DNA from 2 places in the Shouchella rhizosphaerae genome. Region 2 is predicted to be linked to the other one. Evidence: riboswitches for the same ligand, from Rfam matches in the RefSeq annotation. Region 2 holds a riboswitch; the other holds the start of a gene.

Region 1 (16,471 bases), 1.3 Mb from region 2:
GCTGATTACACGTACGATGAAAAAACCAAATCGGTCCAGTTGACGGATGAAGGTGTCAATAAAGCAGAGCGCGCGTTTAACATCGACAACCTTTATGATCAAAAGCATGTCCAATTGAACCATCATATTAACCAATCGTTAAAAGCCCATGTGGCCATGCACCGTGATGCTGACTATGTGGTAGAAGACGGCGAAGTCGTGATCGTTGACCAGTTTACGGGACGTTTAATGAAAGGAAGGCGTTATAGCGATGGACTTCACCAAGCCCTAGAAGCAAAAGAAGGCTTAGAAGTGCAGCGCGAAAGCATCACGCTAGCGTCGATTACATTCCAAAACTATTTCCGTATGTATCAAAAGCTCGCAGGAATGACCGGTACGGCTAAGACGGAGGAAGAAGAGTTCCGCAATATTTACGGCATGGACGTAATGGTCATCCCAACCAATAAACCGGTTGCTCGGGAAGACCGCCCTGATTTAATTTATAAGACGATGCAAGGGAAGTTTAACGCAGTCGTCAATGAAATTGCCGAGCTTCACAAAACCGGGCGTCCGGTGCTAGTAGGTACGGTCAACGTTGAAACATCTGAAGTTGTTTCCAAAATGTTGACAAGAAAACGGATTCCACACCATGTCTTAAATGCGAAAAACCATGAACGAGAAGCAGAAATTATTGAAAAAGCTGGCCATAAAGGCGCCGTTACGATCGCAACGAACATGGCTGGCCGGGGGACGGACATTAAGCTTGGCCCAGGGGTCAAAGAGCTTGGCGGCCTCCACGTTCTTGGTACAGAGCGCCATGAAAGCCGGCGGATTGACAACCAATTGCGTGGTCGTGCTGGGCGTCAAGGGGATGTAGGTTCTTCTCAATTTTATTTGTCAATGGAAGATGAGCTGATGAGGCGGTTTGGCTCAGACAATATGAAAGCGATGATGGAAAAGCTAGGCATGGAAGACGACCAGCCTATTGAATCATCATTGGTTTCAAGGGCAGTGGAAACAGCTCAGAAGCGGGTTGAAGGCAATAACTTTGATGCTCGTAAACAAGTGCTCCAGTTTGATGACGTCATGCGTGAGCAACGGGAGATCATCTACAGACAACGGATGGAAGTGCTTGAAGCTGATAACTTAAAAACAATTGTCGAGAATATGATGAAGGCGACTGTAGAACGTGTTGTTCAAACTCATTGCCCTGAATCGCTCGTTCAGGAAGAATGGGATTTGGCTGCTGTTGCCACCTACATCAACGGGCAATTGCTGTCTGAAAACGGAATTAGTGAGAAAGAGCTGAAAGGGAAAGAGCAAGAGGAACTGATCGAGTTGATTACCGAAAAAGTCCTCGCTGCATACCATGCGAAAGAAGCAGAAGTCTCTTCAGAACAAATGCGCGAGTTCGAAAAAGTGATCATGCTGCGCACTGTCGACCGTAAGTGGATGAACCACATTGACCAAATGGATCAATTACGACAAGGCATCCATTTGCGCGCTTACGGCCAAAACGATCCGTTACGTGAATATCGCTTTGAAGGCTTTAATATGTTTGAAGCGATGATTGCTGAAATTGAAGAAGAAGTATCTATGTACGTGATGAAGGCTCAAGTCCAGCAAAACCTTAAGCGTGAGGAAGTAGCTGAAGGTAAAGCGGTGAGGCCGTCAGCCAATGGGCAAGAGGACAAAAAAGCGAAACGGAAACCAGTCCGCAAAGCCGAAAACATTGGCAGAAATGATCCATGCATTTGTGGCAGCGGCAAAAAATACAAAAATTGTTGTGGGGCTAACCGATAAGGAGCCCTCTGATGTAGAGGTGTAAACGATGGACATGACAGAAATGAAGCAAGAACTAGTGGCGCTCGAGAAGCGACTATCTGACTTTAGGGGGTCTCTTTGACGTCGCAGAAAAGGAAGAGCGGATCGCGGAGTTAGAAGAAAAAATGGCTGATCCTGATTTTTGGAATGACCAGGAGCAAGCGCAAGCGATCATTAATGAAACAAATGGTTTAAAAGAACAAGTCCATACATTCAAAGACATGGCTGAAAGCTATGACGACTTGGAAGTCAGTTATGAGCTTGTTCGGGAAGAGGACGACACTGAACTGGCAAGTGAACTGGAATCGGGCCTTGCTGCGCTTAAACAAAAAATGAACCAATTTGAGTTGCAATTGCTTTTAAGTGCCCCTTACGATAAAAACAATGCCATTTTAGAACTCCATCCTGGCGCAGGCGGAACTGAATCCCAGGATTGGGCTTCTATGTTGCTAAGGATGTACACGCGCTGGGCAGAAAAGCGTGGGTTTGCTGTGGAAACGCTCGACTATCTCCCTGGTGAGGAGGCCGGCGTCAAAAGCGTCACGCTGCTTATAAAAGGGCATAACGCATATGGCTATTTAAAAGCAGAGAAAGGTGTGCACCGCCTCGTGCGAATTTCGCCATTTGACTCATCCGGGAGGCGGCATACGTCCTTTGTGTCATGCGAAGTGATGCCAGAATTAGATGATGCAGTTGACATTGAACTAAATAGCGAAGACTTAAAAATCGATACGTATCGTGCGAGTGGGGCGGGCGGCCAGCATGTCAACACGACTGACTCGGCTGTGCGGATTACCCACTTGCCGACCAATACGGTTGTGACTTGTCAGAGCGAACGTTCCCAAATTAAAAACCGGGAACAAGCAATGAAAATGATGAAAGCGAAACTGTATCAACTGCGGATTGAAGAGCAAGAGCGTGAACTTGCTGAAATTCGTGGCGAACAAAAAGAAATTGGGTGGGGAAGCCAAATTCGCTCCTATGTGTTCCATCCTTATTCAATGGTGAAAGACCACCGCACTGGCTTTGAAATTGGCAATACGAACAGTGTCATGGATGGAGAGATTGACGGGTTTATTGACGCTTACCTGAGACAATCGCTGGCAATGTAGCAACGAAGCCTGAGAATGTTAAATATCAAGAGCGACCGCTTTTATAAAGGAGAACATGTATGGGAAGGGCTCGCCGAGACAGGCAATCCAGTACGGGGGCTGAAAAATGGCTAAATTATACTAGGATTTTCATTGGCTCAGCCATAGTCGGGATTTCATTTAATTTGTTTTTATTGCCAAATCAAATTGCCCCTGGCGGCGTTAGCGGTATTAGCACAATCGCCAACTATGTGTTTGGGTTTGAGCCCGCCTTTACCCTCTGGGCTTTAAACATTCCGATCTTTCTTTTAGGTGTGCTGTTGTTGGGAGGCTTTCGTTACGGGGCAAAAACGCTCATTGGCACGCTATTTGTCCCCCTTGTTGTCTTTTTAACAAGAGATTGGGTTGTCGAAGTAAGCGATCCTCTTCTCGGTGCTTTGTTCGGAGGCTTGGGCGTCGGTCTTGGCCTTGGCCTCGTTTTTTTAGCCAATGCGAGCACGGGTGGGACCGATCTACTGGCACAGATTGTGCAAAAATTTACAGGGCTTTCAGCTGGCATATGTGTCGGCATGATTGACGGCCTCGTTGTCATCACGTCGGCGTTTGTCTTTCATATCGAAATGGCCTTGTATGCATTAATTTCGCTGTTCGTAACGACAAAAACGATTGACCTCGTGCAAATGGGGATAGGCTATTCAAAAGTTGCCTATATTATTTCTTCTCAAGAGGAAACGGTACAGAAGGCACTGTTTGACTCAGTCGACCGCGGTGTGACTAGGCTCGTCGGTTATGGTGGTTATACGAACAAAGAACGGGCGGTTCTTATGTGCGTTGTCAACCAAAATGAGGTGGCGCGATTAAAGCAAACTGTAAAGAGAGCGGATCCCTATGCATTTATTGTGCTGACAAATGCTTCAGAAGTGCTAGGAGAAGGGTTTAAAAAAAGGTAAAGTTGATTGAGTGCGCTATGACGAGCGCTCTTTTTTTTTGCCCTTTTTCTCCATGTGTTTAGACTTGTGAAAATAGGTACATTTAATCATTCACTCATAGGCTAATTAGACCGAAATAAATAAAGAGTGCTCCAATGGTCGGAAATGCGATACGAACACGCAAATCAAGCAATTATCACGAAACTGAAATAAAAATGTAATGTCACCCTGTTGCTGCTGATGATATAATGACCGCGAAGCATGTCGAAATCGGAATTCGTTTGTTATTTCGGTACCAAGGTTTAAAGGTGTGGTTGAATGAGTTTGATCAAACTAAATGATGTTTGGAAAGTATACCCCAATAATGTTAAGGCGTTAAACGGCATGACTGTCCAAATTGAAAAAGGTGAATTTGTTTACGTTGTTGGGCCGAGCGGTGCGGGCAAATCGACTTTTATTCGCTTAATCTATCGTGAAGAAAAGGCCACAAAAGGTGATATTTTTGTAAATAATATTAATTTATCGACTTTAAAACATAAAGAAATTCCTAAACTTAGACGGAATATCGGAGTTGTGTTTCAAGACTTTAAGCTTTTGCCTTCTCTTACTGTCCATGAAAACATCGCATTTGCACTTGAAGTCATTGAAGAGCATCCTTCCGATATTAAAAAGCGTGTAAATGAAGTTTTAAATCTAGTAAAATTAAAAAGCAAAGCAAAGTTCTTGCCGAGCGAACTATCTGGCGGCGAACAGCAACGGGTGGCGATTGCTAGAGCAATTGCGAATCGGCCCGATGTTTTGATCGCTGATGAACCGACGGGCAATTTGGACCCTGAGACGGCTTGGACGATTATGGACTTGTTGGAAAGCATCCATTCCCTAGGTACAACGGTGATCATGGCGACACATAACAAAGAGATTGTCAATACGTTGAAACGTCGTGTCATCGCGATTGAAAATGGCCGGATCGTCCGTGATGAAGCAAGGGGGAATTACGGCTATGAAGTTTAAAACAATGCTGCGCCATCTCCGCGAAGGAATCAAGAATATTGGCCGCAGCGGATGGATGTCATTTGCGTCCATTAGTGCGGTAACGGTTATGCTTTTTATTGTAGGCTTCTTTTTAATTGTCTTTGTGAATGGAAACCACATCGCATCGACGATTGAAAACAATGTAGAAATTCGTGCCTTTATTGAACGGGGAACTGGCGAAGAGGAAGTGCAAGAACTATTAGACGAAGTTCGTACCCTTCCTGAAGTAGAAGAGGTTATTTTCATTGATAAAGAGGAAGGGTTAGAAAGTTTAATTGCTTCTACTGGAGAAGTGTATGAAAGTATAAGAGAAGAGAACCCACTGCCGGATGCATTGAAAGTTACTGCCGCCTCTCCTCAAGAAACAGAAGCCGTTGCCCAAAAAGTCAATCATCATGATTATGTAAGCAATGTATCTTATGGGGCAGATGTACTGCCTGATTTATTTAAACTAACGAATACAAGCCGTATAATTGGCCTAGTAGTTATTCTCGGCTTGCTTTTAACGGCGATGTTCTTAATCTCAAATACAATTAAACTTACAATTGTTGCCCGTAAAAAAGAGATTCAAATTATGAAACTCGTTGGAGCGACAAATGGCTTTGTACGTAGTCCATTTTTAGTCGAGGGCGCTTTGTTAGGTACCTTTGGCAGCATTGGCCCGATTCTAATTCTAAGCTTTGGCTATCAATACGTGTACAGCAATTCAGGCGATTTTTTACAAAGCTCGCTTTACTCGCTTCTTGAGCCAGGGCAGCTGATTGTGCAAGTGTCGCTGTTGCTGCTAGCTGTTGGCTTAATTGTTGGCATTTGGGGAAGTGCCATGTCTGTGCGGAAATTTTTAAATGTGTAATCGAAATAGGGGGAAAAACGGTGAAAAAACGAATGGTCACTACAACTGCTGCTTTAACCATTGCTGGCGCTTTGCTAGGCAGTAGTTTTCAGCCAGCTTTTGCAGAACCCGATATAAAGAAACAGTTGGATGACGTGCAAGAACAACAAAAAGAAAACGTTGAAAAAGCCGAAAAAACGGAGTCCGATCTAACGAAATTAGACAGCGAATTAAAAGATCTCCAAGCAGAATTGGATGAATTGAAGCAGGAAGAAGAAACAACACAACAAAACTTAGACGAAACAGAAGCGGAATTGGCAGAAATAGAAGCGGATATCGAGTCATTAGAGGAAGAAATTGCGGTTATGGAAGAACGAATAGCTGAGAGACGGGGGCTTTTGGAAGAACGGGCCGTTGCTGCCTATGAATCTGGTGGCGAAGTCAGTTATTTAGAAGTTTTACTTGGTGCGAAAAGTTTTGGCGATTTTATTGAACGGGTTTCAGCTATTTCTACAATTGCCAAACATGACCAGGAAATGCTTGATGAATACATAGCTGATGAAAAAGAACTACAAGCGAAAAAAGAGGAAGTAGAAGAAAAACAGGCTGATGTCGAAGCGCAAAAGGCAGAACTCGAAGCGTTAAAAGAAGATCTTGTTGTGCAAACGGAAGAAATAGACGAGTTGCAAGCGGAATTAAAAGAAAAGGAAGAAGAACTACAAGCGCAGTTAGGCGACATCATGTCTGAGGAAGAATCATTGCAAAAGCAAGAAGAAGCGCTGGAAGCTGAGTTAAAAGCGTGGGAAGAAGAACAGGAACGCCTAAAAGAAGAAGAGGAACGTAAAGCCCGTGAGGCCGAAGATCAAGCTGCTAAGGAACAGGAGGCGGCAAAGGCGAAGGAAACGGAGGAATCCAGCGAAATAGCCCAAGCTGCTGAAAAGCCGCAAGCAGGCGACGATAACAACAACGAGAAGAGCAACCAAGAACAAGAGGCTGCTCCTTCTGTAGAAAGTTCAGGCGCGTTTGTACGGCCGGCAACAGGATCGATTACATCGAATTACGGCCAACGCTGGGGAAGAATGCACTGGGGCATCGATATTGGTAAGAACGGCAGAGCGGGCGATGTGCCAATCGTCTCTGTGTTAGATGGAACGGTTGCTTCTACAGAATACCGCAGTGACTTTGGCAACTGGGTTGTCGTTACCCACCAAATCGACGGAAAACAACTGACAACAGTGTATGCCCATCTTGAACGGATTGATGTCAGCCCTGGTGACCGTGTTAAAGCAGGCCAGCAGCTGGGACTAATGGGCAATACGGGCAGGTCGACAGGGCCACACTTGCACTTCGAAGTCCATGAAGGGCCATTTAACTGGGACCGTTCAAATGCAGTCGATCCGATGAAATATATGTAAATACTCGAGCGCCTTGGCAAGTACAGGGCGCTTTTTTTGTGAATGCAAAATCGCTTTTTGACAGAAGCTTGCCGACAAATTAGAATGGAAAGAGAAACGAAACAGAAAGCAAGGCAATTCGTTTTATAAGTGGGAGTGGTGAGCAATTTTGAAAACAAAGCATCTCGTGTGGACAGTAGCTGTGCTGGCAGCCGTGCTGGTCGGAGGGTTTTTCTTTATAGGTGGTATGAACACTGGCTCTCCTAATCCGATTCAGCCAAACAATGGAAATGAATCGGTTGTGGAATTAAGCGATGACGAATTAATGGATAAATTTGAGCGAGCACTCGCCACGATTGAGTCGGAGTACGTGACAGAGACGGATCGCCAACAATTAATTGAAGGTGCCATCAATGGGATGGTAGAAACGTTAAATGACCCATTTTCTGACTATATGGATGTAAGTTCGGCAACAGATTTTCAACAGTCGCTCAGCTCTCATTTTGAAGGAATTGGAGCGGAAGTCGGCATGATCGACGGAAATGTTTCGATTATTAGCCCGATGCGCGAGTCTCCAGCTGAAAAAGCAGGACTTTTGCCAAATGATGCCATTATTGCCATTGACGGCGAGTCGATTGAAGGCTGGTCTGTTAATGAAGCTGTGGCGAACATTCGCGGCGAGGGCGGTACAACCGTTACGTTGACAATTGCACGTAATGGAGTGAAGGACCCTTTTGATGTTAAAATCGAACGGGATACGATTGAAGTCGAATCTGTTCGCGCAGATACGTTTGAGCAAGATGGGAAGAAAATTGGCAGACTGGAAATCACCTCTTTTTCAGAGGACGTAGGCACCCAATTTGAAGAGCAGTTGCAGACGTTAGAAGAAGACGGAATCGACGGTTTGGTCATTGATGTCCGCGGCAATCCTGGCGGGTATTTAGAAGGAGCGACCAAAATTGGTGACGCGATTATTCCAGAAGGCAAACCGGTAGTGCAAATTGAACATGGCAACGGCGAAATTGATAGTTATTTGTCAAAAATGAAAGGCAAAAAACCTTATCCTGTTGTCGGCTTGATTAATGAAAGCAGTGCTTCAGCTTCTGAAATTCTCGCAGCTGCGTTAAAAGAGTCAGGCGACTATGATTTAGTAGGCGAGACGACATTTGGGAAAGGGACTGTACAAAAATCAATCCCAATGGATGACGGCAGCGCCTTGAAAATTACGACAGACCGGTGGTTGACGGCAGGCGGCAACACGATTGATCAAGAGGGAGTCGAGCCGACCGTTAAACAACGGCAACCTGACTATTTTTATGCTGTCGCGCTTACAGTGGAAGAAACGTTTGTCAAAGACCAAGTGTCAGACCAAATTGGCAATGCCCAAAAGATGCTGACTGGCTTAGGCTTCGATGTTGGCCGGGATGACGGCTATTTTGACGAGAAAACTGAAGAAGCGATCATTGCTTTTCAACAATCCCATGATTTACAAGCAAACGGCGAATTGAATGAAGAAACGGCAGGAAAACTTCAAGAAGACATTTTGTCCCATATTCGTGACACTGCTAACGATGAGCAGCTGAAACGGGCGGTTGAATTGGCTGCTGAGCAAGCGTCCCAATAGGCAGGAAACAGCCGGAAGTTTGTCGAAACGTAAGGATAGCTGCCTTTCTAGGGGCGGTTATCCTTTTTTGAATCTGTAGGAAAAGCTGGAGGATATAAAATGATAGAAACTACTTTGACAGCCATTAGTAGCTTTTTGCTGCACCCGCTTTTTTACATAGGCATTGCTGCTTTTGCCTTTATCGGCGCTGTTCGCGTTGCAAAAGAAAGAGCTTCTTTTCATACACGGGTTTACGCCAAACGTGCTGATTTTGTCCTCAGCCTCTTGCCTGGCTTGCTTGCCGGCCTGATCGCAAGCTTCGTGCTTATTGGTTATGGCTTAACACTGACCACTCCAGTTTTGCTGCTTGTTGCAGCGGCAAGCTTGTTATTACTACTAACGGGGCGGATGCAGCTACAGTCGCCTGCTTACTACATCCCTTTAGCAGCAGTTGCGCTTGCTTTGTTGCCAAGCCTCACATTACCAACATGGCTAGACGGCGAACTTGAGTCTCAGATTTTGTACCCAAGCCTATTTTTGTTTGCAGCTGTTACCCTTCTCGCCCAAGCATTTCTAGTCCGCTTTAATGGGGCAGCATTGACTTCCCCGCGCTTGGAAATCGGCAAAAGAGGGCGCTTTGTCGGTGTGCATATCGCAAACCGCCTTTGGCTTCTCCCTATCGTTGTGTTTATACCAGAGGGAATGCTTCCTGCCTTTTCCTATTGGCCGCTTATCCACATCGAGGGCATGACGTTTCAACCGCTGTTGATCCCTGTCCTTGTCGGTTTTGGCAAGAAAATCGGTTCATTGCCAAAAGACACCGTTGCTACTGAAGCCAAGGCCATTTATCCTCTCGCAGTACTTGCGTTTGTAGGCGCTGCAGCTCTCTATTTCTTACCGGAGTATTGGTTTTTGTGCTTGTGGTCCGCTTTGTTGGCGGGACTAAAACTGGCGCTTGATATCCGTTCTGCCATTGCCGAAAAAAACAAGCCAGCTTTTTTCACGGAAGAAGAAAAAGGTTGCCGTGTCGTCGGTGTTCTCCCTGGCAGCCCGGCGGAAAAAATGGGCATTGCCATTGGGGAAGAAATTACGAAAGTAAATGGCCAACCTGTCCATAATGAACAAACGATGTATCAAGCATTGCAAATCAATCCTGTATACTGCAAGCTAGAAGTAAAAGACTTAGCAGGGGAAGCACGGTTTGTACATGGACCTCTTTACAGCGGCGAGCATTACCAGTTAGGGGCGTTGCTCGTGCGCCAGGAAGAACAGCTAGCAGACTCCATTGTGTAGCGTAGCGGTCACTCAGTCATAAGAAACGCTAATTAGGCGAGGGAAGATGGGGAATGTAATGTTCATACGTATAGGGCTGCGACAAAAAACGTGTATGAGGGCGTTTGTCTACAGTCTGAAGGAGTTGTCCCAAAAGGTCATAGATAAATGACCTTTTGGGGTGGCTTTTTTGCATTTAGATAAAAAAGCACAAAAAAACCGCCCAATCGTTTAAAATGAAGGTACCACTACCAAAATTCAAACGAAAGCAGGCGATTTTTTTGCGTAACCCAAAGGTCACTTTCCAAGAGTATACCATGAATCAACTCTATCTGCCTATGGATTTTTCCGATCTTATCCCCGAACATCATGTCGCGCGTGTGGTCAGTGACGTGGTGGATGGGTTGGATGACGATTTCTTTGTTCGTGCGTATGAAGGCGGAGGCAGACCCGCCTATCATCCGAAAATGATGACAAAGATTGTCCTATATGCGTATACGCAACGTTGGTTCTCGTGCCGAGCCATGGGACAAGCCCTCAAAGAAAACCTGCCGATGATGTGGCTCGCTGCTGGACAAGCCCCGAACTTTCGGACGATCAATCGCTTTCGCTCAGAACGTTTCCAATCGTTGATGGAAGGCCTGTATACCGAAATGACGCATCTCCTAATCGAGGAAGGCTATGTCGACTTGGAGGCGTATTTTCTCGATGGCACCAAAATCGAAGCGAACGCCAATAAATACTCGTTCGTTTGGAAAAAGAGCACGCTTTCCCACGAAGAAAAGCTTCAAATGAAAATCGAGGAAACGTTAGAGGTCATTCAAGAAGCGATTGCGTTGGATACCGAAACCTTCAAGCAGGAAGATGCCACGTTTGAACGGCAACGGATCAGCCACAAACGTCTTCAAGACGTCGTCACAAAGGTGGAAAAGGAACTGAATGCGATGGACCAAGCAATCGCAGTAGCCCCATCCAAAGAAGAAAAACGCGCCCACCAAGAAGCGAGCAAGCCACTACGAAAGGCCTACCGAAGCTTAACGAAAGACCATCTTCCTCGTTTGGAAAAATACGAAGAACAGATGGGCCTCTTTGGCGAGCGCAACAGCTTTTCTAAAACCGACCCAGATGCCACGTTCATGCGGATGAAAGACGATCACATGAACAATGGGCAACTCAAGGCAGGGTATAACTGGCAAGTGGCGACACAAAACCAATTCATTCTTCACTACACGGTTCACCAAAACCCAACCGATACCCGTTGTTTGATCCCGCATTTTGAGCACTTTAAAGCGACAGGTCTGCCTTTGCCAAACTGGTTCATTGCCGATGCAGGCTACGGAAGTGAAAGCAATTATCTTTACATGGAAGAGCAAGAAACGGTCACATCGCTCATTCCCTACAACACCTATCGCCAAGAACAAAAACGATCATTCCTAAAGCAAGCCTACCATCCGTATAACTGGCGGTATGACGAACACGAGGATGTCTATTGGTGCCCAAACAACCGGAAGGTCGCCTTTAAAGCCTATAGCCGACGTACCGATCGTTATGGATTCAAGCGCGACTTCAAGATGTATGAATGCGAGTCCTGTGAGGGGTGTCCGTTCAAAGCAGACTGTACGAGGGGCAAGGGGCCTCGGCAAATCCATTACAACCCCATCTACGAGGAACTCAAAGCCAAAGAAGCGGCAAAACTACATAGTGAAAGAGGAGCCACACTCTACGCGCAAAGAAAAACGGACGTCGAGAGTGTATTTGGGCATGCCAAACAAAATCTCGGGTTTCGACGATTCCACCTTCGCGGGTTGGAAAAGGTGACGGTGGAGCTTGGTTGGCTGGGGTTGGCCCTCAATCTGAAGAAAATGGCGGGCCTTGCCCGCCATCATTCACCGAAATACCGATCCATCCAAATAAAGGGGAGTCGAGATCAAGTCAGATCTCGACTCCCCTTCTTCATTTTAAAGGCTTTTGGGACAACCTCTTTTTTATGGTAGCAGCATGAAAGGAACAGGTAGCCCTTTATGCGGAAGCAGCCCGTTTTTCTAAAGGCGGCAATACTTCTTTGGCATCCTGTTGCTTGGAAATCTGATAAAGAACAATCCAGATCAGCGCAAAGCCAAGCGCTTGGGGAAACGTAACCGTTTCTTGCATCGTCACCCAGGAGACAAGCAATCCTGCCATTGGGAAACTAAGCTCGGCAATCGTAGCCACAGAAGCTTTAATCGCCTGCAAGCCCCGGTAATAAAGTAGCATTGAGACCAAGCCTGGCAAAAGCGCTGAAGCTAGTAAGTTTATGCTAATAAAGAAGAGAGCTGTAGCCGAAGCTGGCTCGTTCCAGGCATCTGGCGAAGTTAAAACAAGGACGCTAAGCAAGGGCAAAGCCAAGAGAAAGCGGAGCGCTGTCACTGTTTCATAGCGGCATTTTCGTAAAAGCAAACGTCCCATAACGGTGGAGCCGCCCCATAAGGCTGCTGCGCCAATGGCGAACAGGCTGCCAAGTTGAAAAACATCGCCAAACCCGCTGATTGGCAAGGAAAAGCCAAATGTAAGTAAATAAGTACCAACAAGTGCGACTGGCACGAGATACCCAAAATGTTTGGGCCACGATTCTTTTAAAACAAAACGGGCAAGCACAATCGCGAAAATCGGCTGGAGCTTTTGCAAGAGCAACACCGAATTGATTTGTCCCATTCCGTGTGTCGCTGCATAAGTGAGCCCCTGTGTAAATAACAACGTAGCAATAGCTGAGCCGCCCCACGATATGAAAAGCAAGGCGCCAATGTCGACTAACGACAAATGAGCCAAGTCGCTTCTATATGTCCAAATAAGAGGAACGGCGATAAAAGCCAAAATAATATGTTCGATAAAGACAATCTGCAAAGACGTCATTGTTTCAAGGAGAAGGAGGCGGAAAAGAGGGTTAATGCCCCAGAAAGCCGCTCCTATTACAATGAACCAAAATGTTTTTTGCGTGTGCGGTTGTTGCATGTGATGTCAAAACCCTTTCGTTTGAATCGGCCCTCCTAAAAATCAAAACAGCCCTGAATGTGCACGTTCATTCAGGGCCTCTCAAATAAGCATGGGCGCGTCTTGCCATGCTTATTCGTTGATCTTCTCCCATCCGGACTTTAACCGTCGGCTTTGGAATTCCACCAAATCAGTCCCCTTATTGATAAAAGAAAAGGAGAGTCGCGGGCTTTTACCGCCGGCCAGGAGTTTCACCTGCCCCGAAGATACCTATTCATTATTTTTAGCATGTTAATCTTACCGTAATTGTCGGCATTCGTCCAGCGTCAGGAATCCAATTCAATTGGAAATTATTTTTAGTACGTATGTTCGTTAAGTTTGTAGGTATTTGCATCAGGTTATGCTATAATGAAAAGCGAACACTTGTTTATAAAGAACGACAAAGGCGGGCCACGTCTTAAAACCGCACGTGCTAAGATCCAAACAAGCCCATGCTTGACGGCAAACGTTTCGGCTATCGACCCGCCTAATATTGTTGGATAAAAATGGCTTTAGGATTGAGTGACAAATAAGCTTCATCCCTCACATGTTTGGTTGTCTGCAAGTGAGGGAAGTTTTTGTATTAATAAATAAAGGAGGAAGGTAGCACTTTTGTGAAAAGGGCGAAGCCGATTCATGAAAGTACCAAGTGATTATGGACCAAACGTTTCAGCTTGTATCAGATTATTCTCCTCAAGGGGACCAGCCAAAAGCAATTGAGCAAATTGTGACAGGCATTCAAAACGGCAAAAAGCACCAAACATTGCTTGGCGCTACCGGAACAGGTAAGACGTTTACGATGTCAAACGTGATCCAAGCCGTTAATAAGCCGACGCTTGTGATGGCTCATAATAAAACGCTTGCCGGGCAATTGTATAGCGAATTTAAACAGTTGTTTCCCAATAACGCAGTTGAGTATTTTGTCAGTTATTATGATTATTACCAACCAGAGGCTTACGTCCCGTCTTCAGACACGTTTATTGAAAAAGATGCAAGTATAAACGACGAGATTGATAAGCTTAGGCATTCGGCGACAAGTTCCTTGTTTGAACGGAGAGATGTCATCATTATCGCCAGCGTGTCTTGTATTTACGGTTTAGGTTCACCAGAAGAATACCGAGACTTAGTGTTGTCCATTCGCACAGGCATGGAAATGGACCGGAACAGCCTGTTGCGGAAATTGGTTGACATCCAATATGACCGCAACGACATAAATTTTGTTCGTGGTACATTCAGAGTCCGCGGCGATGTCGTCGAAATTTTTCCTGCTTCACGGGATGAACAGTGCATGCGTGTTGAATTTTTTGGCGACGAGATAGAGAGAATCACAGAAGTGGATGCCCTCACTGGAGAAATAAAAGGCGAGCGTCACCATGTCTCTATCTTTCCGGCTTCCCACTTTGTGACCCGTGAAGAAAAAATGAAAAAAGCAATTGCCAATATTGAAGTGGAATTAGAAGAAAGGCTTTCCGTTTTGCGCAAGGAAGAGAAGCTGTTGGAAGCGCAGCGTTTAGAGCAGCGCACCCGTTATGATTTAGAAATGATGGCGGAAATGGGCTTTTGTTCAGGGATTGAAAACTATTCTCGCCATTTGACGCTTCGGGAAGCGGGAGCAACTCCGTATACATTGTTGGACTTTTTTCCGAAGGACTTTTTGCTTATTGTCGATGAGTCTCACGTTACCCTTCCCCAAGTGCGAGGCATGTACAACGGCGATAGAGCCCGGAAAGAAATTCTTGTCAATCATGGGTTCCGTTTGCCCTCAGCCCTTGATAACAGGCCGTTAAAATTCGAAGAGTTTGAAGAGAAAGTTGGCCAGGCCGTCTATGTATCAGCCACTCCAGGACCGTACGAACTGGAACACACGCCTGAAATGGTCGAACAGATTATCCGCCCAACTGGTTTGCTAGATCCTGTAGTAGAAGTCCGCCCGATTGAAGGGCAAATCGATGACTTAATCGGTCAAATCCATGACCAAATCGCCAAGGACGAGCGTGTGTTAGTAACAACGCTTACGAAAAAGATGGCGGAAGACTTAACTGATTATCTAAAGGAAATCGGTATTAAAGTCCGTTATCTCCACTCGGAAGTCAAAACGCTAGAACGGCTAGAAATTATTCGCCAACTGCGCCTTGGGACATTTGATGTTCTTATCGGCATAAACTTGTTGCGGGAAGGCATTGACATTCCAGAAGTGTCGCTTGTGGCGATTCTTGATGCCGATAAAGAAGGATTTTTACGAGCAGAACGTTCGTTGATTCAAACGATTGGCCGGGCTGCACGAAATGCGAATGGCCGTGTCATTATGTATGCCGATAAAATGACCCACTCAATGGAAGTGGCGATTAACGAAACGAAACGGCGCCGTCAAATCCAGCAGGCATACAATGAACAGCATGGCATTACACCGCAAACGATTCAAAAACGGATACCAGAAGTCGTGCAAGCAACGTATGCAGCGGAAGAGACCGGCGATTACAAAGCTTCCTCGACATCATCGAAAAAACTAGGCAAAAAAGAACGCCAGGCAACGATTGAGCGTGTAGAAGCGGAAATGAAACAGGCCGCTAAAGAGTTGAATTTTGAACGAGCCGCTGAATTGCGCGATGTGTTGTTAGAATTAAAAGCGGAAGGATGACACGAATAAATGGCACATGAACAGATTGTCGTTAAAGGGGCACGATCCAACAACTTAAAAAACATGGATGTGACGATTCCGAGGGATAAGCTTGTCGTGTTAACAGGCCTCTCTGGTTCTGGCAAGTCATCGCTTGCATTTGATACCATTTACGCAGAAGGGCAGCGGCGTTATGTGGAGTCGCTGTCCGCTTACGCTCGTCAGTTTCTTGGACAAATGGATAAACCGGATGTTGACTCGATCGAAGGGCTGTCTCCGGCGATTTCGATCGATCAAAAGACAACAAGTCGCAACCCTCGTTCTACAGTTGGAACGGTAACAGAGATCCACGACTACTTGCGGCTATTGTATGCCCGAATTGGTCGGCCCGTCTGCCCACGTCATGGCATTGAAATTTCCTCGCAGACGATTGAGCAAATGGTGGATCGCCTCCTTGAGTATCCAGAGCGTACTAAAATGCAAATTCTTGCGCCACTTGTATCAGGGCGTAAAGGCACGCACGTAAAGACGCTTGAACAGATTAAAAGAGACGGGTATGTCCGTATCCGCGTCGATGGAGAAATGCGGGAAGCATCCGAAGAAATCGAGCTAGATAAAAACAAAAAGCATACGATCGAAGTAGTCATTGACCGGATTGTGATAAAAGAGGGCGTCCAAGCGCGAATTGCAGACTCCCTGGAAACCGCTTTGACGCTTGCTGGCGGCAGAGTGCTCGTTGACGTCATCGGCGAAGAGGAGTTGTTGTTCAGTCAGCAGCACGCATGCCCTGAGTGCGGTTTTTCCATTCCTGAACTTGAGCCACGCTTGTTTTCATTTAATAGCCCGTTCGGCGCTTGCCCATCGTGTGATGGACTTGGTTCAAAGCAGGAAG
Region 2 (16,471 bases):
GCTTTTTCGATCGTGCTCCTTTCATTTAGCATTATTATGGCTGGAGTCATTATCGGTGGCTCCTTAACGGCAGAGCCAACCATCCTATTGCAAATCCCCGCTATTGAAATAGGGCTTGTAATTACCTCACTAATGTTTTTTTGGATTATCTGGGCAATTTTTAGGTCGGGGCGTTTTTAGATCGTAAGAGAAAGTGGCAGTGATACTTATGATGATTGAATCTGCATTTGCAATACCAACATATTTGCTTGTCGCCCTCATGATCGTCAATATCTTGCTTGCCGCCATTTTAATTTTTATTGAACGGAAAGATGCACAGGCGACTTGGGCATGGCTGCTTATTCTATTTTTTATTCCACTAGGCGGCTTTATTATTTACATTTTCCTCGGGCAAACATTAACACGGAGGAAAATGTTTGAATGGGAAGGAATAAAAAAAGTAGGACTCGAGCATTTCATTGAAGAACAAAAGCGTGACCTTTTAGACACTTCGTTCCGCTTTTATAGCCCTACTGTTGATAAAAATCGCGAATTGATCTATATGCATCTAATGAGCAACGACGCGCTGCTAACAAAAGAGAACCGTGTCGATATTTTCAGCGACGGCAAAGAAAAATTTGCGCAATTGTTAAAGGACATCAAACAAGCCGAGACGTTCATCCACATCCAGTATTATATTTTCCGTTACGATGAGATCGGAAAAACGATCGTGGATGCGCTGACAGAAAAAGCGCGCCAAGGCGTAAAAGTCCGCTTGCTCTATGATGACCTCGGTTCCCGGTCTTTGCGCAAAAAGTATTTAAAAGCGTTTCGTGAAGCAGGCGGAGAAATCGGGATTTTTTTCCCATCTAGGTTTACGATTGTTAACTTGCGTTTGAACTTCCGCAACCACCGTAAACTCGTTAACATAGATGGCAAATGCGGTTATGTCGGCGGCTTTAACGTTGGAGATGAGTATTTAGGAAAAAGCAAAAAATTTGGCTACTGGCGCGATACCCATTTGCGTATCGTCGGGCCTGCTGTCCAAGCGATTCAAACACGCTTTATCTTAGATTGGAACCAGGCTTCCAAACAATACCATATTTCCTACCATGATCGTTATTTTCCAGAAGTGCAGCCTGCTGGCGATACGCCTGTACAAATTGTCTCAAGCGGACCAGACTCGGAATTTGAACAAATCAAAAATGGCTATTTAAAAATGATCATGGATGCGCGAAAGTCGATTTTAATCCAGACGCCTTACTTTATTCCCGACCAAACGTTGCTTGATGCCCTTCGTGTCGCTGCACAAACAGGCATAGAAGTAAAACTGATGATTCCAAACAAACCGGACCATATGTTTGTTTACTGGGCAACCACTTCCCATATTGGCGAAATGCTAAGAGCTGGCGCAACGGTCTATCAGTATGAAAATGGCTTTATTCATAATAAAGTGTTGATCGTCGATGAAACGGTTTGTTCTGTCGGTACCGCTAACATTGATCAACGGAGCTTTAAGCTCAATTTTGAAGTGAATGCCTTTATTTATGACAGTCAAATCGCTGGCCAGCTAATAGCGGACTTTGAGAATGATGTAAAACACTCTACTCAAATTACGCCAGAAATGTATGAAAACAGGCCAATAAGCGTCCGCTTTAAAGAGTCAATTTCACGGCTGTTGTCGCCGATTTTATAAACAAAAACAAATCTAGGTCCCTCCTAGGTTTGTTTTTTTAATAGGGCACCCATTTTAACTGCGAGGCCTGGCGGTAACGATTTTCAGCTTCCTTCCAGTTCACAACATTCCACCATGCCTCAATATACGCTTTACGCTCATTTTGATACTTTAAATAGTAGGCGTGCTCCCATACATCCAACACCAACAGCGGCACTTGGTCTTGTTGGGAAAGGTTTTGGTGCTTTTCCGCCTGAAGAATTTCTAACCGGTGGGACCTCGGCGCGTAAATGAGCATCGCCCAGCCGCCGCCTTCGACTTTTTCAGCAGCATTGGAAAAATGGGCTTTCATTTTTTGAAAGGAGCCAAAGTCTTCTGTTATTCTTGCTTTTAGCAGCCCTTGCGGCTCTCCGCCCCCATTTGGTGACATGACATGCCAAAAAAGCGTGTGCAAATAATGACCCGCCCCATTGAACGCCGCTTCCCTCTCCCAATGCTTAATCAAATCATAATTTCCAGTACGTCTCGCCTTTTCCATTTCTTTCTCTGCTTTATTTAAATCATTGACATACGTCTGATGATGCTTTAAATGATGAAGGCGCATGGTCTTTGCATCAATGTACGGTTCCAACGCATTATATGAATAAGGCATTGGTGGTAGCCTATGACCGCCGATGGGGACGCTGTTATTTTTCCCTTTTCCTCTTAAATCGGCCATTACTACCCATGAGTCATAGGCGTGTTGAGCATGTTCGTTTGCTTGTGTAGGATCGTGTTCAAGCGCATATTCCAATTGGCTTAACGACTTTGTAAAAGGCTGTGTTTGCTCTTCTCCTATGGACCTGACAAACTCGCTTTCCTGCTCTTTCCAAAGCCTGGCAAGCTCATCTTTCCATTTTCTTAATGCTTGCTCATGCGAATCCACATTATTCCCTCCTTTTTCCTTTTCTCCCTACGTATATGCAACTGTTCTTGGCCAATTGCGAAAAAAGTATAAATTTGAAGGGAAACGCTTTCTTTATCTCGAAACTACGTATAAACCACATAAAAGGAGGAATTTCTCATGGCTTATCAACCATCTAGTACGGAAGACGCACTTTCCATGGCTTATCAACAACCTAATACGGAAGGGGCACTTGTCCATTTTAAGGAGCGCTACGACAATTTCATTGGAGGCGAATGGGTTGCTCCTGTCAACGGGCGCTATTTCGAAAACCGCAGCCCTGTGACAGGGAAGCCATTTTGTGAAGTAGCCCGTTCCAGTGCCGAAGACGTTGAATTAGCCCTTGATGCTGCCCATAATGCGAAGGCCAGCTGGGGAAAAATGCCTGCAGCCCAACGGGCCAATTTGCTAAATAAAGTGGCCGATCGGATCGAAGAAAACCTGGAAATGCTTGCGGTAGCCGAAACATGGGATAACGGAAAGCCGATTCGAGAAACATTAAACGCCGATATTCCTCTCGCTGTCGACCATTTTCGCTATTTTGCTGGCGTGATACGTGCCCAAGAGGGGACGCTTAGCCAAATTGATGAAAATACAGTTGCTTATCATTTCCAAGAACCACTTGGTGTTGTTGGTCAAATCATTCCTTGGAACTTTCCGATTCTAATGGCCGTATGGAAGCTAGCGCCTGCACTGGCGGCTGGTAATTGCGTCGTCCTTAAGCCGGCCGAACAAACGCCTGCATCAATTTTTGTTCTGCTGGAGCTCCTTTCTGATCTGCTGCCTCCAGGGGTCGTTAATGTGGTAAGCGGCTTTGGCCTCGAAGCAGGCAAACCACTTGCATCTTCACCAAGAATCGCAAAAATCGCCTTTACTGGAGAAACGACAACGGGCCGGTTAATTATGGAGTACGCATCTGCAAACTTGATTCCTGTCACGCTTGAATTAGGTGGGAAATCACCGAACATCTTTTTCAGAGATGTTATGGAGAAAGAGGATGACTTTTTAGATAAAGCGATTGAAGGGTTTGTGTTGTTTGCGTTAAACCAAGGTGAAGTGTGCACATGCCCATCTCGAGCGCTCATTGACGAAACGATTTATGATGCGTTTATCGAAAAGGCGCTCCAACGTGTTGCTGCCATCAAGCAAGGCAATCCACTGGACCCGGAAACGATGATGGGCGCCCAAGCATCTGAAGAACAGCTGGAAAAGATCTTGTCCTACCTAGCTATTGGCAAAGAAGAAGGGGCAGAAGTTCTTGCAGGCGGCAATCAAAGGCAGTTAAGCGGGGATTACAGCGGCGGCTATTATGTAGAGCCTACCGTTTTCAAAGGAACAAACAATATGCGGATATTCCAAGAGGAGATCTTTGGTCCTGTTGTTTCCGTTGCGACATTTAAAGATGCAGATGAAGCACTTCGAATTGCTAATGATTCCCTTTACGGTCTTGGTGCAGGCGTATGGACACGCAACATCAACACCGCTTACCGCTTTGGACGTCAGATCGAAGCCGGCCGTGTCTGGGTGAATTGTTATCATGCTTATCCAGCACATGCTGCGTTTGGCGGTTATAAAAAATCAGGTGTAGGCCGTGAAACACATTTGATGATGCTTAACCATTACCAGCAAACGAAAAACATGCTTGTCAGCTATAATGACGACTCGCAAGGATTCTTTTAATTAATGTTCGCGGCTGTTAAAACCGATAAGCCCCAGCCAGAGGCACATGCCTTTGGCTGGGGCTCGTTTTCACGGGGCGATCGTTCGTGCTAGTGTGGAACAAGTGATTAAACAGGCCACATCTCCCGAGGGTTTAGTTCATACTTCCCGTCTTCCCGGAACATAAAATGGGACATGACCCATTCGCGTCGGACGGTGGCATAATCATCGTAAAACTGTTGAATATGATTGTTAATGTCCTCTTCCGTATAAACTTTCCCAGTCCGCAGTCCCTTTGTCATGTATTCAAGCATAATCAGTTTCTTTTTCCGCTGTGCAGGCAATGTTTTCAGCCTGCCATTTGCCAGCAAAAAATTTCCGATGACTTTTTGTTTGACTTCCTCATCTACTTCGATTGCTCCAAACATGTCTTCACTACCAAGCAACACAATCGCTTGCGCCATTTGCATTAATTTCTTTTCATGCAAATAGAAATAAATCGTGTTTTTATCACGCCTTTGGTAAATTAAATCAATGTCGCGCAGTTTGGCAATGTGATGAGAAATGGTTGGCGGTTTTAAGCCAAGTTTTTCTGCGATCGCCTGCCCGTGAAGAGGCCCATCTTTTAACAAAGCAATGATGCGCAAACGAGTTTTGTCTCCAAGCGTTTTGTGAAAATTGACAAGCCGGTTTAATTGCATCGCGCAAACTCCTTCATTGCTGTTTTACAAGTCAGCGTTCAACTTTTCAAAGAACAAATCCGTTTCATCCTGTTCTTCTTCATTTAAATCAAGCTCTTTTAAGTCAGGCAAGTCCGCTAACGACTCTAAACCAAAATGGTCTAAAAAATACGGCGTCGTGCCATAGAGGATTGCCCGGCCTGTCCCAGACGCCCGACCGCACTCTTCAATTAACAGTTTTGATACAAGTGATTGCAACGCTTTCTCCGACTTGACTCCCCGTACTTCGTCAATTTCAGCCCGTGTGATTGGTTGTTTGTAAGCAACAATCGCTAACGTTTCAAGGGCTGCACGGGAAAGACCGCCGTGTATCGGCGATGAAGCCAGCTTTTTATACATATCAGCATGTTCTACTTTTGTTGTCAGCCGATACCGGTTGGCAAGACGCGCTAACCGAATGCCGCGCTCCTCTTTTGCCATTTGTTCTGAAAGCACTTCAAGCAATTGAATGACTTCGTCTTCACTAATTTCAACCAGTTCGGCCATTTCTGTTGGCGAAATGCCATCATCACCTGTGACAAACAGCAAACCTTCGATTTTTGCGAGCTTACTTGCTTGCATGCTCATCCCCATCCCATAAGTAAATCATAATTTCAGCAAAGCTCTCCTCTTGCACACAATGGATCGCCCGTGTTTTAATGAGCTCAAGCATGGCCAAAAACGTGACAATCAACTGAGACACATTGCCAGTCTCGTACAGCGTATGGAACGGAGCCTTGCCTGAATGGGCCGATAGCTCGTCCAACAGTTCGTTCATACGAAGTTCAATTGACTGTTCTTCACTCTGGACCGTTTTCGTTTTTGGTGCATTCCATGCATTGCGCTGGAGAAGCTTTTGAAACGCGCCAAGCATATCAGCAAGTGTGACGCCTTCGATTTGGAGCTTCCGTTCTTCTTCTGCGCTTAAAAAAGCGTCCAAATCGTTTGGAGGCCTCGTATGGACTAAGCTGCGCTGTGCTTCTTTTTCTTTTAATTGTTCAGCCGCTTCTTTAAAAGCCCGATATTCCAAAAGCTGCTCAACGAGTTCATCCCGAGGGTCTTCTGCTTCCATCCCCTCGTCTTCGTAAAACAACTCCTCGGGCTTTGGCAAAAGCATTTGACTTTTAATTTGCAAGAGCGTGGCCGCCATGACTAAATATTCGCTTGCTAAGTCAAGCTCAAGTTCTTGCATTGTATGGATATAGTGTAAATATTGGTCTGTAATTTTTGCTACAGGAATATCATAAATGTCCACTTCCGCCTGCGCGATCAAATGGAGCAACAAATCGAGGGGCCCTTCAAAAGAATCTGTTTTTACGTTATAAGTTGTTGTGTTCACTCAATCACCACATTAGATTTGGACATCTTAAATCAACATCGAAAACAACGGTCCTCTGCTTTTGTGGCCAATCCGTTTCTAGCCACTAAAAGTCGACTCACGCTAGAAGTATACCATAAACCACTTTTTTGCAACAGCAAAGGGGAACAAACGATGTACAAACAGCGCTATCTTGATTTCCTCTATTATTTTCATGCTAAACGGGATTACTTCGAATGCCACGAAGTGTTAGAAGCGGAATGGAAATCCGTTCCGAAAGACAAGCGCGCTTCTTATTGGGTTACGCTTATCCAATTAGCGGTCGCTCTTTATCATGAGCGAAGAGGCAATATAAAAGGAGCTGCAATTTTGTATCGCCGCTTACTCAAACGCGTTCCTGCTGAGGCAAACGCCCTTTACGAACTAGGCATAAATGCACGTGCGCTAAAACAAGATATGAAAGCACGGCTGGCCCATTTAGGCTCTAGCTGTTTTGAGGACTACAACCTTCCGCTCTGGGACACAGCCTTACTTGCCGCATGTCAACGCCACGCTGGGAAATCGTGGTGTGCTCCAAGCAATCTCGCTGATGCCCAACTTATTCATAAGCACATTTTACGCAATCGAAATGGCCAATAAGGAAGTAAAACAGCAGAAAAAAACGGCCCCTTCAGGGCCGTTTGAGTTGTCGACAAAATCACTCAGACTGATAGAAAATGCTAGCTGTTATTCCTCAAACTGCTTTGCTAGATTCGCCATTTCAATCGCCGCGCTTGCTGCTTCCCATCCTTTGTTTCCTGCTTTTGTGCCTGCTCGTTCAACAGCTTGTTCGATTGTATCCGTTGTTAAGACACCAAAAATGACGGGAATCCCAGTTGTTAATGCCAATGAAGAGACGCCTTTCGCCACTTCATTACAAACGTAGTCAAAATGAGGCGTCGACCCTCGTATGACAGTCCCTAAAGTGATGACCGCATCGTATCGGCCGCTTTCAGCCATTTTTTTGGCTGCAAACGGGATCTCGAACGCTCCTGGAACCCAAGCCACATCGATATCGCCTTCATCTGCTCCATGGCGGATTAACCCATCTTGAGCGCCGCCGAGAAGTTTGCTTGTAATAAATTCATTGAAACGACCCACAACAATTCCAACCTTTAATCCAGATGCCACCAAATGGCCTTCATAATTTTTCCCCATTTAAAGCCCTCCTATAAATTGAGCATATGCCCAAGTTTTTCTCTTTTCGTATGCAAATAACGTTCATTTTCGGCTACAGCTTCCATTTGCAGTGGCACACGCTCAACAATGTTTAAATCATAGCCTTCTAGCCCTGCAATTTTTCGAGGGTTATTCGTCAAAAGCCGCATGTCACGGATGCCTAAATCACGTAGGATTTGCGCCCCAATCCCGTATTCGCGCAAATCCGCTGGAAACCCAAGGCGCTCATTCGCTTCCACTGTATCGTAGCCTTCTTCTTGCAGCTTATAGGCGCGGAATTTATTGATTAGCCCAATCCCACGGCCTTCCTGCTTCATATAGAGCAGTACGCCTCGTCCTTCAGCTTCAATTTGCTTTAGCGCTGCGTGCAATTGTGGACCACAATCGCATCGTTTAGAGCCAAATACATCACCAGTCAGACATTCGGAATGAACGCGGACTAGAACAGGCTCACCATTTCCAACGTCCCCTTTAACAAGGGCGACACTTTCTTTGCCGTCGATGGTATTCGTATAGCCAACTGCTTTAAAGTCGCCATACTCAGTCGGCAACGAAATAGCCACTTCTCTCGTCACAACTTTCTCCGTTTTACGGCGGTAAGCGATCAAATCTTTAATCGTCACCAGTGGCAGGTTGTGCTGATCGGCAATGATGCGCAACTCAGGCACTCTAGCCATCGATCCGTCTTCGTTCATCACTTCGCAAATAACGCCTGCCGGTTTTGCTCCACAAAGTTTTGCAAAATCAACAGCGGCTTCGGTATGGCCAGCCCGGCGCAGCACACCGCCGTTTTTGGCAACAAGCGGAAAAACATGCCCTGGCCGTTTAAAATCACTTGGCTGCGCATTGGCATCTGCTAAAGCGCGGACCGTTTCTGCCCGCTCAAAAGCAGAGATGCCTGTTGTCGTATGTGAATGGTCGACGCTGACAGTAAATGCCGTTCCATGTGGGTCTGTGCTGTGAGACACCATCTGCCCAAGCTGCAGGCGCTCAGCCTGTTCTTCCGTCAAAGGCACACAAATGAGACCGCGTCCGTGCGTTGCCATAAAATTGATTGTTTCAGGGGACGCTGTTTCAGCAAGAGCCAAAAAATCCCCTTCATTCTCCCGGTCTTCATCATCTACAACGAGGATCATTCCCCCCGCTTTTAATTGTGTGATCGCTTCATCAATCGATTCAAACACGTTGTTCTCCCCTTTACATATAGCTATTTTCTTTAAGAAGCTGCGACAAAGGCGTACGAACGGCACTTTCTTTCGGGGCAAGAAGTTTCTCAACGTATTTGCCGATAATGTCGCATTCCAAATTAACATGGTCACCAGGTTTCTTTGTGCCCATAATCGTCATCTCAAGCGTGTGCGGAATAATTGAAATCGTAAAGCTTGTATCAGTAACGGCAAACACCGTCAAACTTGTTCCATCAACAGCAATCGACCCTTTTTGAACGATATAGCGAACAAGTTCTCGGTCTGCTTCCACTTCGAATAGCACAGCATTCTCAACTGGTTGTCTTTTTTGAATCGTGCCAACGCCATCGACATGGCCAGAAATGATATGCCCACCAAAGCGGCTGCCGACAGCCATCGCCCGTTCCAAATTAACAAATTGCCCTGGAACAAGCTGTTTAATCGTTGTCGCTTCGTATGTCTCTGGCATCACGTCCGCTTGAAATTGGCTTTCAGATATTGCCGTAACCGTTAAACAAACTCCATTCACAGCGATGCTGTCGCCAATTGCGGCGTCCGCCAAAACGGTTTTGCAATTAACAGCCAATGTCATCGCTTTGCCTTTTTTTGACACAGAAGCAACTTTGCCCATTTCTTCGATGATACCTGTAAACATAGTCATGCCCCCTTTTAAATAGAAAAAACCCTGAAGAACACGCCTTCAGGGTACAGGAAAGAAACGTATGGTTTCATACGTTTTTGCGCACAACAAATAAAGCAAACATAACCGTTTTTTTAAACGTTTGCGCTCGAACTTCTCCCATCCAGACTATTACTGTCGGCTCTGGATTTGCACCAGATCCACCGCACGCACGAGTAATGCTTATGCGGGTCACGGACTAAAAGGCGATTGCCTTATCACCGCCGGTCGGGATTTACACCCTGCCCCGAAGTTGAGTATTATTTCACTTGTAATTGGTTCATCAAGTAAACCAAGATTATCATTGGAAAATAAAAAAAGCAAGGACTTTGCTTCCTTGCTTAACGTTCATAACGTCGACCTGCTGATCGATTGATCTTGTCGTTGACATTAGAGCTCGTATTAAATAAAGTTCGAACAACGCAAAAAAGCAAAGCACTTGGTCATCAACGCCATTCTCCGTGCTTTGCCTGCTTATAAGCTTCTGTATTCTATCTTCTTGTTCCGTTAGAAGAGACAAAAAGCTAGACTCTATGGAATTTTTTGCTCACAAGACAACGAAAGCCCTTCCTCTCGATCGTCCTTGCGGCTCCGAGGCCGCGCCAGTTTGAATTGCATGTACAAAAAGTCTTTTCCCTGCGCCTGAAAGGGGGCGGCGTAAGTAGTAATAGACGGGAGGCATCAACTCCCGCAGGCAGAAAAAAGTAGCCTAGCCTTATATAAATAGTTATTATAACGAAAAAGACACCACAATGCAAGTTGAAATGTTTTGCATTTCCGCTAAAAATGCGTCAAAATAGAAAAAGAAGCGATTACTTTTTAATGATGAGGTGAAGCAATGTCGACCAATATGCGATTTGAAAAATCAGATACTGGGGTAGGAGTCATCACACTTGCCCGTGAAAAAGCGTTGAATTCACTGTCTTATGACATGGTGAGTGGCATGTTGGCACAATTGCAACAATGGAAACAGGATGATGAGGTTGCGCTCGTTCTTCTTGAAGGGGCGGGGAGCAAAGCTTTTTGTGCTGGCGGAGATATTAAAGCGCTTTATAGCGCCCGGGACAGCAAAAACGGCCTGGAGGAAGCCAAACATTTTTTTGCCCATGAATACGAACTTGATCTGCTCGTTGCCACCTATCCGAAACCGATTGTCGCCCTTCTTGACGGCATTGTGATGGGCGGAGGCGTTGGCCTTAGTTACGGTGCAAGTCACCGCATTGTCACAGATACAACGAAGTGGTCTATGCCTGAAATGAACATTAGCTTCTTTCCCGATGTAGGGGCCTGTTATTTTCTAAGCCTTGCTCCTGGGTACACAGGGCGCTATGCAGCGTTGACTGCTGCAATGCTAACTGGAGAAGATGCGATTTTCCTAGGGTGCGCCGACTATTACACGAAAAAAGAAACGATGGAACCTCTTCGCAGTCAATTGCTAAACACCGACTGGACCAATAGCGAACAAGATCTGAATCAAGCACTGCACCTTTTTTTACAGTCGTTCATTGCAGAACCGCCAAAAAGCGAATTGGCGATGCTGCAACCGAAAATCGACCAACATTTTTCCCATAAAACGGTTGAAGCGATTATCGCTTCACTTGAAGAAGCAAAAGGGGATCCATTTGCCCAAGATTGCGCCACCATATTGCGCAGCAAATCGCCTTTATCATTAAAAGTGACACTTGCCCACTTAAAACAATCAAAGACGTCTACTCTTGAAGAAACGTATGAAACCGATAAGCGTCTCGCTTTGCGCTTTTTACGTTCCGATGATTTTTATGAAGGCGTTCGGTCTGTATTAATCGATAAAACGCGCATGCCCAATTATCAATATAAAACAATCGAAGAGGTACCTGATGAATTAGCGCTTTCCTTTTTCCGTGAACTGTGAAGTCGCTTCCATCACTCAGACTGATAGAAAATGCTTCTCTGATGCCGTACAGTTAGCTATGTTTTTTAACTTGGCACAGGCTGTTCCAACACATTTGAGAAGCAACGAACGATTTGCCTACAGTCTGAGCCACCTGCCTTTTGCGGGTGGCTCTAAAAGTAGACACTGGTTTTTAAGCGATAACAACGTTCCCTTTATTAATTGAACCAGCGTTCGGTAACGACTTTTTTCCTTGTATAAAATTGGATGCCGTCACGTCCATTCGTGCCAAGATCGCCAAAAAACGATGCTTTATTACCGGCAAATGAAAAGAATGCCATTGGAGCAGGCACATTCACATTGATGCCAACCATCCCGGCATCGATTGCATTTCGAAAGTGTTGTGCCGCCTTGCCGCTTGATGTGTAAATAACGGCCCCGTTCGCAAAGCGAGATCGGTTCGTTAAAGCAATTGCCTCTTCTAAATCTCGCACACGGACAATGCTGAGCACTGGGGCAAACAATTCTTCTTGCCAGATCGTCATCTCTGGTGTCACGTGGTCGAACAAAGTTGCGCCAAGGTAATAGCCCGCTTCCTCACTCGTTGCGTTGCGTCCGTCAACCAACAGTTCTGCCCCTTGCTCTACTCCTTGTTCAATGTATTTAACAACTTTGTCTTTATGGCTTTGGCGAATGAGCGGGCCGACAAAATGTTCATCGTTTTTGCCGTTGCCGACTGTCAATTTCTTCGTCTCTGCCGTTAGTTTTTCAATAAAGGCATCCGCTACTTCTTCAACGACGGCGACCACGGAACAAGCCATACACCGTTCGCCACTCGATGCAAAGGCGGCGCCGATGACCCCTTGGACCGTCTTATCTAGTTCACAATCAGCTAAAACGACAGCGTGGTTTTTTGCGCCTGCAAGGGCCTGAACTCGTTTGCCATTTGCTGTACCTGTTTCATATACATAGCGAGCCACTGGCTCAGAGCCGACAAACGAAATCGCTTCAACGTCAGGGTGGTTTAACAAGCCATTAACCACTGCTTTGCCGCCATTCACTAAATTCAACACACCTCTAGGCAAACCGACTTCATGCATAAGCGAGACAAGTTGTTCAGCTAAAAGCGGTGTCCGTTCAGAGGTTTTAAGAACAAATGTATTCCCTGCTGCAATCGCAAGTGGAAACATCCATAACGGGACCATCATTGGAAAATTAAACGGCGTAATGCCAGCAACAACCCCTAAAGGATAGCGCCAAATCGAACCGTCAATCCCGCTGGCAATATCGGGAAGAGCGTCGCCCATCATCATTGTCGGTGTCGACGTAGCTAGCTCCACACACTCAATGCCACGTTGGACTTCCCCTCTAGCATCTTTGATCGTCTTGCCGTTTTCTAGCGTAATCAGCTGCGCCAATTGCTCCCTATTTTTCTTTAGTTGCTCCAAATACGCAAACATGTACCGAGTACGCTCGGGAACAGGAACTGTTTTCCATGTTTCATAGGCACGCTTTGCGCTCGCCACCGCCTGCTCCACATCACGTTCGCCTGAAAGCGGCACGTAAGCAATAGCTTCTCCCGTCGCCGGGTTTGGTACGACTTCCGTATCAGCCGTAGATGCTTCGACCCAAGCGCCGTCAATCCAGTTTTTCACCGTTTTCACTTTCGTAGTTGTCATCGTTTAGCCACTCCTTCCGCTTTAAAGGAAATTGTCTGTTCCCCAATCCGTTCAAACAGCACGGCCATGTCCTTTTCTCCAAGTCCTGCTCGCTCAGCGTCGGCATACAGTTCAACTAAAGCTTCACTAATCGGCAATTTCACGCCACGCTCTTTTGCAAGATCCATCGCAAAACGCAAATCTTTATTAAGCAACTTTAAAGCGAATCCAGGTTCATAATTGCCTGTTGCCATAAACGACTTGTAGTTTCGCTCATAAATGCGGCTCTGGCCATAACTAACATTTAGGACATTAAACAAAAAATCCAAGTTTAAGTCGCTCTTTTTGGCAAGTGCCAATGCTTCTGCGACACCGGCCGTATAAAAGCCAATCAACAAATTATTAATCAACTTTGCATTGATGCCGCTGTCATAACTTTCACTAATATGAAAGACATGGCTTCCTAGTGTCATTAAATGATCGGATACTGACTCAAGCAGTTTTTTTGGACCGCCCACCATGAACGTCAAGGTACGGTTTTCCGCTCCAACGACACCGCCACTAACAGGAGCAGCCAAAAACGATAACCCTTTTTCTTCTGCCGCTTGCCCAATCCGCATTACAAGCTCTGGGGCGACTGTGCTCGTGTCGACAAATAGAATGCTTGAAGGGGCAGAAGCGAATACACCCTTCTCTCCTAAATACACATTTTCAACCGCTTCCGAAGAAGGGAGGCTTGTAAAGATGAGCTCGCTTGCCAGCACGATGTCTGCCAAATCACGGGCCCGCTTTCCCCCAGCCTGTTCAAACGCTAAAAGCGAAGTTTCATTGATGTCATAACCAACTACTTCATATCCAGACTCAAGCAAATTTTTCGACATTGGCATGCCCATATTGCCTAAACCGATGAACCCGACTTTCACGACATCTCCCCCTCTGGTGATTTTGTCGACTTTAGCATAAGCTCAAGAGCCTGCCAAGCAGGCTCTCACATTTATAGACAAACGCTCGCATCGATTCGTTCATATACTTTGAAACGATCATTTCTGTAAGCACACCCGTGTTATTTGTATTTAACAGACAAGCGTTTTCTACCAACCCGTATGACTTTGCAACGTATTACTGGTCGCTTGTTAAAATCGTTTTGGCGACAGACGCATCCAACGCTTCAAATTCATCATATGAAATGGTTTCGTATAATTCGCTGCGCTTTTGCATGTCAGCCAAACTCGCTTTTTGCGTACCATTCTCCATAATATCAGTAAACACACGTTCATATGCTTTGGCCGCTACGCGAAGCGATGTGACGGGATAAATGACCATCGCAAACCCCATCTGTTCAAATTCCTCTGCTTTGTAATAAGGCGTTTTGCCAAACTCCGTCATATTCGCAAGCAAAGGCGCTTCGACTGCTTCGGCAAAGGCACGGAACTCTTCTTCACCTTGCAACGCTTCTGGGAAAATGCCATCAGCGCCGGCATCGAGATAAAGCTTGGCGCGGTCAATTGCTGACTGAAGCCCTTCCACGCCCCTTGCATCGGTCCGGGCAATGATGACAAGCGACGGAGCCGCTTTTTTCAAAGCAGCAATTTTTTGCGCCATCTCTTCAGCCTGAATCAGTTTTTTTCCGTTCAAATGGCCACATTTTTTCGGCAAGTCTTGGTCTTCCATCTGTACAGCCGCAACCCCAGCTTCAACCATTTCCACCCCTGTTCGAGCAACGTTCATCACACCGCCAAATCCAGTATCGATATCGACTAAAAGCGGCAGGTTTGTAGCCCGGACTATTTCCCGGGCTCGGACAGCCACTTCGTTTGAATAGACAATTCCAAGATCAGGCAATCCTAAACTCGCCGTATAAGCAGCTCCTGACAAATAAAGGCTAGTAAAGCCCGTTTGTTTTGCGATTAAGCCAGCCATAGCATCATGTGCACCTGGAATTTGTAAGATTCCCTTTTCCGTCATCTGTTTGTAAAAAGACGTTGCTAGTTCTTGTTGTGAGCGCGGTTCGTCTACAATCCAAGGCATTGCAATCCCTCCTCTCTTTCTATAAGGCAAGCAAGTCTGTAAAAGCTGGTACTGACATGTTGCCTAAGTCTTTGTTTGTACAAGCCTCAAGGATTGCTTTTTCTTGTTTTTGCGGATAATGGCTAGCGATATTTGCTGCGAATTTCTCCTGAATAGCAGGAACAGCTTCTTCGCGGCGGAAACGATGGCCAAGTGGATATTCGATTGTTACTTGGTCCGTTTTCGTACCGTCCTTAAAAAAGACTTGCACAGCATTGGCAATCGACCGTTTTTCTGGATCTAAGTAGTCTATTGAAAACTGTTTGTTTTCCGTAACCACCATCAAATCGCGAAGTTGGTCCACACGGGGATCTTGGGCCATCTCATCTTCATAGTCATCTGCGACAATTGCACCCTTTAACAGGCCAATTGCTGTAATGTATTGCAAACAATGATCCCGATCAGCAGGATTGTACAGCGGCCCTTTTTTGTCAATGATGCGGATCGCCGATTCATGGGTATGGATTTCAATACGGTCGATCTCATCCAGACGGTCACGGACTGACTCATGTAACGTGACTGCCGCTTCAGCTGCCGTTTGCGCGTGGAATTCAGCTGGATAAGACACTTTAAATAACACATTTTCCATGACATATGAGTCCAGCTTACGGGCGAGCACGACTTCCTTCTTATTAAAAAGCACGTCTTGGAAACCCCATCCAGGAGCAGACAGCGCCGTTTTATAGCCCATCTCGCCTGTTAAAGCTGTCATTGCCAAAAAGACGCCTCGGCTTGTCGCGTCGCCAGCCGCCCATGATTTCCGCGAGCCTGTGTTCGGAGCGTGGCGGTATGTGCGCAACGAGGAATTGTCAATCCAGGCATGGGAAACGGCGTTTACGACTTCTTCTTTTGTACCACCAAGCATCCCGGCAACCACAGCGGTAGTCGCTACTTTAACGAGGAGCACATGGTCGAGGCCAACTCGGTTAAAGCTGTTTTCTAATGCAAGCACGCCTTGGATTTCATGGGCTTTTACCATCGCGATTAACACATCATGGATCGTTAGAGGCGCTTTGCCTTCTGCTATGTTTTTTCTGCTTATATAGTCGGCCGTCGCTAAAATGCCGCCAAGGTTATCCGATGGGTGCCCCCACTCAGCTGCAAGCCACGTATCGTTGTAATCAAGCCACCGTATCATCGTACCAATATTAAAAGCGCCCCGAACCGGGTCTAAAACATGGGATGTGCCAGGAACTTTAACCCCATTTGGAACAATCGTCCCCGGCACAACCGGGCCGAGCATTTTCACGCATTCCGGATAGCGGAGGGCCAGAATGCCGCAGCCAATCGTATCAACAAGGACGTGCGCCGCGGTTTCCAGCGCCTCCTCGCTTGTAATCTCCTTTTTTAGCACATACTCAGCAATTTCCTCTAAAAGCAAGTCTGTTTTTCTTGTATCCGTTTTCAAGTCCATGCAAAAAACCTCCGTTGTCCCTTCATTTCTGTACAGATGTATAACGTGGCCCTGTATACTTAACCCGAGGCCTAAATAGCTTGTT

The links. A riboswitch is a leader RNA that binds a small molecule or an ion and turns the genes downstream of it on or off. The one in region 2 is predicted to bind FMN.
Region 1: linked by a shared signal. The riboswitch ahead of V5G21_RS03860 (DMT family transporter) and the one ahead of ribE (riboflavin synthase) in region 2 are both predicted to bind FMN.

What each region holds. Positions count from the first base shown of each region.
Region 1 is NZ_CP144921.1:714,172-730,642, reverse strand. Features, by position in the region: gene secA (preprotein translocase subunit SecA) at 1-1,782, shown strand, start outside; one part of gene prfB (peptide chain release factor 2) at 1,811-1,882, shown strand; one part of gene prfB (peptide chain release factor 2) at 1,884-2,915, shown strand; gene V5G21_RS03895 (YitT family protein) at 2,975-3,844, shown strand; gene ftsE (cell division ATP-binding protein FtsE) at 4,148-4,834, shown strand; gene ftsX (permease-like cell division protein FtsX) at 4,824-5,708, shown strand; gene V5G21_RS03880 (murein hydrolase activator EnvC family protein) at 5,729-7,102, shown strand; gene V5G21_RS03875 (S41 family peptidase) at 7,251-8,705, shown strand; gene V5G21_RS03870 (PDZ domain-containing protein) at 8,805-9,977, shown strand; gene V5G21_RS03865 (IS1182 family transposase) at 10,238-11,950, shown strand; gene V5G21_RS03860 (DMT family transporter) at 11,976-12,944, opposite strand; FMN riboswitch at 13,062-13,195, opposite strand; gene uvrB (excinuclease ABC subunit UvrB) at 13,618-15,600, shown strand; gene uvrA (excinuclease ABC subunit UvrA) at 15,610-16,471, shown strand, end outside.
Region 2 is NZ_CP144921.1:3,713,348-3,729,818, reverse strand. Features, by position in the region: gene V5G21_RS18560 (ABC1 kinase family protein) at 1-180, shown strand, start outside; gene cls (cardiolipin synthase) at 209-1,675, shown strand; gene V5G21_RS18550 (superoxide dismutase) at 1,713-2,579, opposite strand; gene adh (aldehyde dehydrogenase) at 2,757-4,277, shown strand; gene V5G21_RS18540 (metalloregulator ArsR/SmtB family transcription factor) at 4,385-4,957, opposite strand; gene scpB (SMC-Scp complex subunit ScpB) at 4,982-5,563, opposite strand; gene V5G21_RS18530 (segregation/condensation protein A) at 5,544-6,314, opposite strand; gene V5G21_RS18525 (DUF309 domain-containing protein) at 6,468-6,932, shown strand; gene ribE (6,7-dimethyl-8-ribityllumazine synthase) at 7,020-7,490, opposite strand; gene V5G21_RS18515 (bifunctional 3,4-dihydroxy-2-butanone-4-phosphate synthase/GTP cyclohydrolase II) at 7,502-8,647, opposite strand; gene ribE (riboflavin synthase) at 8,709-9,353, opposite strand; FMN riboswitch at 9,486-9,636, opposite strand; gene V5G21_RS18505 (enoyl-CoA hydratase/isomerase family protein) at 10,216-11,268, shown strand; gene V5G21_RS18500 (CoA-acylating methylmalonate-semialdehyde dehydrogenase) at 11,466-12,926, opposite strand; gene V5G21_RS18495 (NAD(P)-dependent oxidoreductase) at 12,923-13,798, opposite strand; gene prpB (methylisocitrate lyase) at 14,025-14,933, opposite strand; gene V5G21_RS18485 (bifunctional 2-methylcitrate dehydratase/aconitate hydratase) at 14,953-16,386, opposite strand; gene mmgD (citrate synthase) at 16,409-16,471, opposite strand, start outside.